Regions from separate parts of the Xanthomonas sp. SS genome, predicted to be linked through region 3. Evidence: predicted binding sites of a transcription regulator. Region 3 holds the regulator's gene; each other region holds the start of a gene.

Region 1 (2,265 bases), 1.6 Mb from region 3:
GTTCCTGCGCCAGCGCAAGGCCGCCGGCGCACACGTGTTCCCGCCCGGCCGGCAGATCTTCGCCGCGTTCGACGCGACCCCGTTCGACCAGGTCGAGGTGGTGATCCTGGGCCAGGATCCTTACCACGGCTACGGCCAGGCGCATGGGCTGTGCTTCTCGGTGCTGCCCGGGGTGCCGGTGCCGCCGTCGCTGCTGAACATCTACAAGGAGATCGAGGACGACCTGGGCATCCGCCGTCCCGATCACGGCTGTCTGTTGCCGTGGGCGCAGCGCGGCGTGCTGCTGCTCAACGCGGTGCTGACGGTCGAGGAAGGCCGCGCCGGTGCGCACCAGGGCAAGGGCTGGGAGGGCTTCACCGACCATGTGGTGGAGACCTTGAACCGCGAGCGCGAAGGCCTGGTGTTCCTGCTGTGGGGCAGCTATGCCCAGGCCAAGGGCAAGGTCATCGACACCCGCCGCCACCGCGTGCTGAAGGCACCGCATCCCTCGCCGCTATCCGCGCACCGCGGCTTTCTGGGCTGCAAGCATTTCTCCGCGGCCAACGAGTACCTGCGCCGCCGCGGCGCCGCGCCGATCGACTGGAGCCTGCCGCCGCGCGCGGCGCTGGACGCGGCCTTGGCCGGCGGCTGAACCGTGGTTCGACGGCGTCGCCGGGAGCGCGCCGCGTGTACGCAAATTTCGCAGGCTGGGTGCTAGTTTTGGCGCTCGTAACCGGTTACGCCCGTCTTCCCCAGCGTTCCAGTGGCTTCTGTCACAGTCTGTTTCCTGATTCGAATGTTCCATAAACAGAACGCAGGAACTTTTTACTGTACCCAGCAGTCTAGTTAGTTGACTGCTAAGATGAGCCCTATGAGCCAGACCATACCTGCCACCGCGCTGGTGGCCAACAACCTCCCGATCCCCAGTCCGCTCGGTTCGCTGGATGCCTATATCGGCGCCGTGCACCAGATCCCGGTGCTGACGTCCGAAGAGGAACGCGCGCTGGCGGTGCGCTACCGCGACCAGGAAGACCTGGATGCGGCACGCGAACTGGTCCATTCCCATCTGCGCTTCGTGGTTCACGTCGCCCGCGGCTACAACGGCTACGGCCTGCCGCTGGGCGACCTGATCCAGGAAGGCAACATCGGCCTGATGAAGGCGGTCAAGCGCTTCGACCCGGAAATGGGCGTGCGCCTGGTCAGCTTCGCGGTGCACTGGATCCGTGCCGAGATGCACGAGTACATCCTGAAGAACTGGCGCATCGTCAAGGTCGCCACGACCAAGGCGCAGCGCAAGCTGTTCTTCAACCTGCGCAAGTCCAAGACCCGCCTGGGCTGGATGAACGCGGCGGAAGTGACCGCGGTCGCCAAGGACCTCAACGTGTCCGAGCGCGAGGTGCTGGAGATGGAGTCGCGCCTGTCCGGTCGCGACATCGGTTTCGATGCGCCGTCCGACGACGACGACGACCACGCGCCGCCGTCGCCGGCCGCTTATCTGATGGCCGCCGAGGAAGATCCCTCGCAGGCCTACGAGCGCGCCGACAGCGAGGACAACCAGCTGCAGCTGCTGCGCGAAGGCCTGGCCGAACTGGATGCGCGTTCGCGCGACATCATCAAGCGCCGCTGGCTGGATGCCGACAGCAAGATCACGCTGCAGGAGCTGGCCGACGAGTACGGCGTGTCCGCCGAGCGCATCCGCCAGATCGAAGCCAACGCGCTGAAGAAGATGAAGGCGCTGTTCGTGGCGTAAGAGTTGTGCGCGGTTGCGGACGATCGATCCGCCAAGCAAAAAGGCCCGGTTCTCCGGGCCTTTTTTCGTTGCGCCAAAGGTGTGCAGAGCCGCTGTGCGGACGCGCGTTGCGGGTCACGGCTCCGGCGGCGGCCGCGCCACCGGCAGGTGCCAGCCGTAGCGGATCGCCATGAAGCGCAGGCCGAAGCACAGCGTGGCGCCGATCGCCAATCCCCACGGCTGCGGCAGGTGCAGCGCGTGCGCCGCGGCGACCACGCCACCGCCGAGCAAGGCCGCCACCGCGTACAGCTCGGCCTGCAGCACCACCGGCGTGCGCGCCACCAGCAGGTCGCGGACGATGCCGCCGCCGATGCCGCTGAGCATGCCGAGCAGGGTCGCGCTGAGCGGACCCAGGCCGAACGCCAGCGCCTTGCTGGTGCCGTACACCGCGAACAGCGCCAGGCCGAGCGCGTCGAAGAGTTGCACCGGGTTGCGCAGGCGCTCGACCGTGTTGTGGCTGTAGAAGGTCAGCAGTCCGGCCAGGCAGGCGACGCCGA
Region 2 (2,265 bases), 2.3 Mb from region 3:
CAGCGCCAGACCCACTTCCTCGGAGATCACGGTGCCGCCGGTCAGGGTGGCCATGTCTTCCAGCATCGCCTTGCGACGATCGCCGAAGCCCGGCGCCTTGACCGCGACGACCTTGACGATGCCGCGGATGGTGTTGACCACCAGGGTCGCCAGCGCTTCGCCTTCGACTTCCTCAGCCACGATCAGCAGCGGCTTGCCCGACTTGGCCACACCTTCCAGCACGGGCAGCAGGTCGCGCACGTTGGAGATCTTCTTGTCGTGCAGCAGGATGAACGGGTCGTCCAGGTCGGCCGACTGGCTCTGCTGGTTGTTGATGAAGTACGGCGACAGGTAGCCGCGGTCGAACTGCATGCCCTCGACCACGTCCAGCTCGTTGTCCAGGCCCGAGCCTTCTTCAACGGTGATGACGCCTTCCTTGCCGACCTTCTTCATCGCGTCGGCGATGATTTGACCGATCGACTCGTCGGAGTTGGCCGAGATGGTGCCGACCTGGGCGATCGCCTTGTCGTCGGCGGTGGGCTTGCTGATCTTCTTCAGCTCGACCACGGCGGCCTTGACGGCCTGGTCGATGCCGCGCTTGAGGTCCATCGGGTTCATGCCGGCGGCGACCGCCTTGGAACCTTCGCGGATCAGCGCCTGCGCCAGCACGGTGGCGGTGGTGGTGCCGTCGCCGGCGTTGTCGGAGGTCTTGGACGCGACTTCCTTCACCATCTGCGCGCCCATGTTCTCGAACTTGTCGGCCAGTTCGATTTCCTTGGCGACGGAGACGCCGTCCTTGGTGATGGTCGGCGCGCCGAAGCTCTTCTCGAGCACGACGTTGCGGCCCTTCGGGCCCAGGGTGGCCTTGACGGCATTGGCGAGAATGTTGACGCCGCGCACCATGCGCGAACGAGCGTCTTCACCGAAACGGATATCTTTGGCAGCCATGTGTGTAACTCCGGGATTCGTGATTGGGGATTGGGGATTCGCTAGAAGCGGGATTCGGGCCGATCAGGGATCGCGGCGCGGCAGGCGCGCTGCGAATCCCGAATCCGATTGCCGGATCCCGCTATCAGGGGGCTCTTAGCCCACGATCGCCAGGATGTCGTCTTCGCGCAGCACCTTGTACTCGACGCCTTCGGCCTTGTAGCTGGAGCCGGCGTACTGGCCGTAGATGACCTTGTCGCCGACCTTGACCGCCGGAGCGCGGACGCTGCCGTTGTCCAGCGGCTTGCCGCTGCCGATGGCGACGATCTCGCCCTTGGTGGACTTTTCCTTGGCCGAATCCGGGATCACGATGCCGCCGGCGGAAATTTCATCGGCTTCGATCGGCTTGACTACGACGCGGTCGTGAAGCGGCTTGATGCTCATTGAGAGAGACCCTCTTAAGTGATTGATTGGTCTAGGAAAGGCTGGCGATGTTAGCACTCGCATGTGACGACTGCCAGCAACGCTCGCGAAAAAACCCGGTACGCCGGGATGCGCAAGATGTGGTGCTGGCCGGCGCCCTTTCAAGGGCTGGCCACAAAAAAATTTCGCTTCGGCGCCCGTCCGGCCGCGGAACTGGTACCCGGATTCCGCAACGCTGTCACAGGAGCAGGCTAGGCTCGCAGACCCAGGGGGGACCATCCAAAAGGAGTTGTCGATGAAGCCATCCGCCGTTGCCTTACCTCTCGCCTGTCTGCTGGCCCTGGCCGGCCACGCCCAGGCCGCCGTGTTCATCAACGAATTGCACTACGACGATGCCACCGCCGCCGGCGACACCGGCGAGGGCGTGGAGATCGTCGCCACCGCCGGCGAGAGCCTGAGCGGCTACAAGGTCTACCTGTACAACGGCAGCAACCCCGGCGCCGCCGCCGTCTACGCCACGACCTCGGTGCCGGCCGGCAGCCTGGTCACTTGCGGCGGGCAGGTGCGCATCGCCACCGTCGGCTATGCCAGCAACGGCGTGCAGAACGGCCCCAACGACGGCATGGCGCTGGTCGACGGCAGCGGCCAGGTGGTGCAGTTCCTCAGCTACGAGGGCGCGATCACCGGCGGTGGCGGCCCGGCCGCCGGCCTCACCAGCCAGAACCTGCCGGTCAGCGAGAGCAACAGCACCGCCGCCGGTACCTCGCTGCAGCTGCGCGGCAGCAACGGCAGCGCCGCGTCCGACTTCAGCTGGGCCGGCAGTTCGGCCAGCAGCTTCGGTGCCTGCAACAGCGGCCAGACCTTCAGCGGCGGCAGCAGCAATACCGCGCCGTCGGTGACCGCGACCACGCCGGCGCAGGGCGCCAGCAACTTCCC
Region 3 (2,265 bases):
GATCTTGCCCATTGGATGACTCCTGAAAATTTCTGGTGTCCGGCCGCTGCCGGGGTCTGGTTCGGATATAGGGATGGCCGCAGGTCATTCAAGCCATCACCGCAAATTAGCGTTCTGCCGCGGCCGCGCCGGATTCAGGCGCGGACCGCCGGCGGCACGCGTCAATCGTGCTTGGCGACCACCACCAGCGCCGGCCGCAGCAGGCGCTCGTTGAGCAGGTAGCCCTTCTGGAACACCTGGATCACGTGGCCGGGGGCGACGCCATCGGCCTCGGCCTGGCTGATCGCCTGGTGGTGCTCCGGGTTGAACGGCTGCCCGGTCGGGTCGAGCAGGGTCAGGCCGTTGTCGGCGGCGACCTTGAGCAGCTGCTTGTAGGTCAGCTCCAGGCCGTCGCGCAGCGGGCTGGGTTCGCTGCCGGCGGCGCTCAGGCCGGCGTCCAGGCTGTCGAACACCGGCAGCAGGTCGCCGAGCAGGCGCTCGTTGGCGAACTTGCGCGCCTGCTCGACGTCGCGGGCGATGCGCTTGCGCTGGTTTTCCAGGTCGGCGCGCTCGCGCAGCACGTCGGCCTTGAGCAGCGCCAGTTCGCTGCGCAGCGTCTCGATCTGCGCCTGCAGCGGATCGGTCGCCGGCTGCTGGGCCTCGGACAGGTGTTCAGAATCGAATTCGGGGTGGTCTTGGTTCATTTCCGGTTCCCTGGCGGGAGATGCACCCGCCCTACCGGACCACCTATGTGGGCGTGCGGGGCGGATTCAAGATGCTGTGTTGCATCTTCGGGATTGGAGATTGGGGATTCGGGATTGGTAGGAGCGGCGCCACGGCACGCGCCGGCTGCCGCATGCCCGCCCCTCCCTCCCCGGCTAGCGCTCTGTCGGCGGGGTCGGGTCCAGGGCCGCGCCGAGGACTTCGGCGGCGGTCTGCACCAGCGGGATCACCCGGTCGTAGTCCATGCGCTTGGGGCCGATCACCCCAAGCACGCCCAGCACCTGGCCGCCGGCCATGTATGGCGCGGTGACCAGCGACACGCTCTCCAGCGGCACCACCCCGGTTTCCTCGCCGATGAAGATGCGCACCCCGGGCGCGCGGATGGTGCGCTCCAGCAGCTGCAGGATCTCGCGCTTGCTGGCGAAGATCTCGAACAGTTCGCGCAGCCGTTCCAGGTCCGACAGGTCCTGCACCCCCATCAGCTTGGTCTGCCCGGCCAGCACCATGTCGTCGCCGGCCGGGGCCAGCGCCTGCTCGGCCAGCTCCACGCTGTGCGCCAGCAGCAGTTCCATCTCGTCGCGGGCGTGGCGCAGGTCGCGCACCAGGCTGGCGCGGATGTCGGCCAGCGCGCGCCCGGCGAAATACGCGTTCAGGTAATTGGCCACCCGTTCCAGCTCGGCCGGCTCGTAGGCCTTGCGCGGTTCGATGACCCGGTTCTGCACCTCGTTGTCGGCGAACACCAGGATCGCCAGCACCCGGCGCGCGTCCAGCGGCACGAAGTCGATGTGCCGGAACGCGAACTGCTCGCGCTTGGGCGCGCTGACCACGCCGACGAAATGGGTCATCGCCGACAGCAGCTCCGAGGCGCTGCCGAGCAGCGCCTGGGTGCCGGCGGCGTTGCTCATCTCCGCGCGCAGCCGCGCCACCTCGCTCTCGCCCGGCGGGCGCATCTGCACCAGGCTGTCGACGAACACCCGGTAGCCGGTGGCGGTGGGAATGCGCCCGGCCGAGGTGTGCGGCGAGCTGAGCAGGCCGGCGTCCTCCAGGTCGGCGAGGATGTTGCGGATCGTCGCCGGGCTCACGTCCAGCCCGGCGTGGCGGGCCAGGGTCTGCGAGCCGACCGGTTCGCCGTCGCGGATATAGCGCGAGATCAGCGTGCGCAACAGCTGCCGGGCGCGTGGGTCGAGCGAGGAGTGGACCGGGGAGGCGCGCATGCAATCAATCCGTGAGACTGGACACTAGATAATGGCTGCATGCCGGCTTGGCAAGTGATTGGCCCACCTACCCCCGCGTGCTAGCGTTGCGCGCCCCTGGATTCCGACCCCCATGCTCAGACATCTCTCGATCAAGGATTTCGCCGTCGTCCGCGGGACCGAACTGGAATTCGGCCCCGGCATGACCGTGGTGTCCGGCGAAACCGGCGCCGGCAAGTCGCTGATGGTGGACGCGCTCGGCTTCCTGTCCGGGCTGCGCGCCGACAGCGGCGTGGTCCGCCACGGCGCCGACCGCGCCGAGCTGTCGGCCGAGTTCGCCGTGCTCGAGGCCGCTCCGGCGCGCGCCTGG

What was found. The regulator HrcA, encoded in region 3, represses chaperone genes, less so after heat shock. The targets are predictions, from matches to a motif close to TTNGCACTCNNNNNNNNNGAGTGCNAA.
Region 1: a site for HrcA is predicted at 814-840, ahead of rpoH (RNA polymerase sigma factor RpoH). Genes of this name have one in related genera too.
Region 2: a site for HrcA is predicted at 1,401-1,427, ahead of HEP74_RS19060 (co-chaperone GroES). Genes of this name have one in related genera too.

Annotation. Positions count from the first base shown of each region.
Region 1 covers NZ_CP051190.1:648,500-650,764, forward strand. Annotated here, with positions in the region: gene ung (uracil-DNA glycosylase) at 1-631, shown strand, start outside; gene rpoH (RNA polymerase sigma factor RpoH) at 851-1,729, shown strand; gene HEP74_RS02860 (trimeric intracellular cation channel family protein) at 1,844-2,265, opposite strand, start outside.
Region 2 covers NZ_CP051190.1:4,526,651-4,528,915, forward strand. Annotated here, with positions in the region: gene groL (chaperonin GroEL) at 1-927, opposite strand, end outside; gene HEP74_RS19060 (co-chaperone GroES) at 1,063-1,350, opposite strand; gene HEP74_RS19065 (endonuclease) at 1,625-2,265, shown strand, end outside.
Region 3 covers NZ_CP051190.1:2,241,973-2,244,237, reverse strand. Annotated here, with positions in the region: gene dnaK (molecular chaperone DnaK) at 1-12, opposite strand, end outside; gene grpE (nucleotide exchange factor GrpE) at 162-683, opposite strand; gene hrcA (heat-inducible transcriptional repressor HrcA) at 858-1,916, opposite strand; gene recN (DNA repair protein RecN) at 2,029-2,265, shown strand, end outside.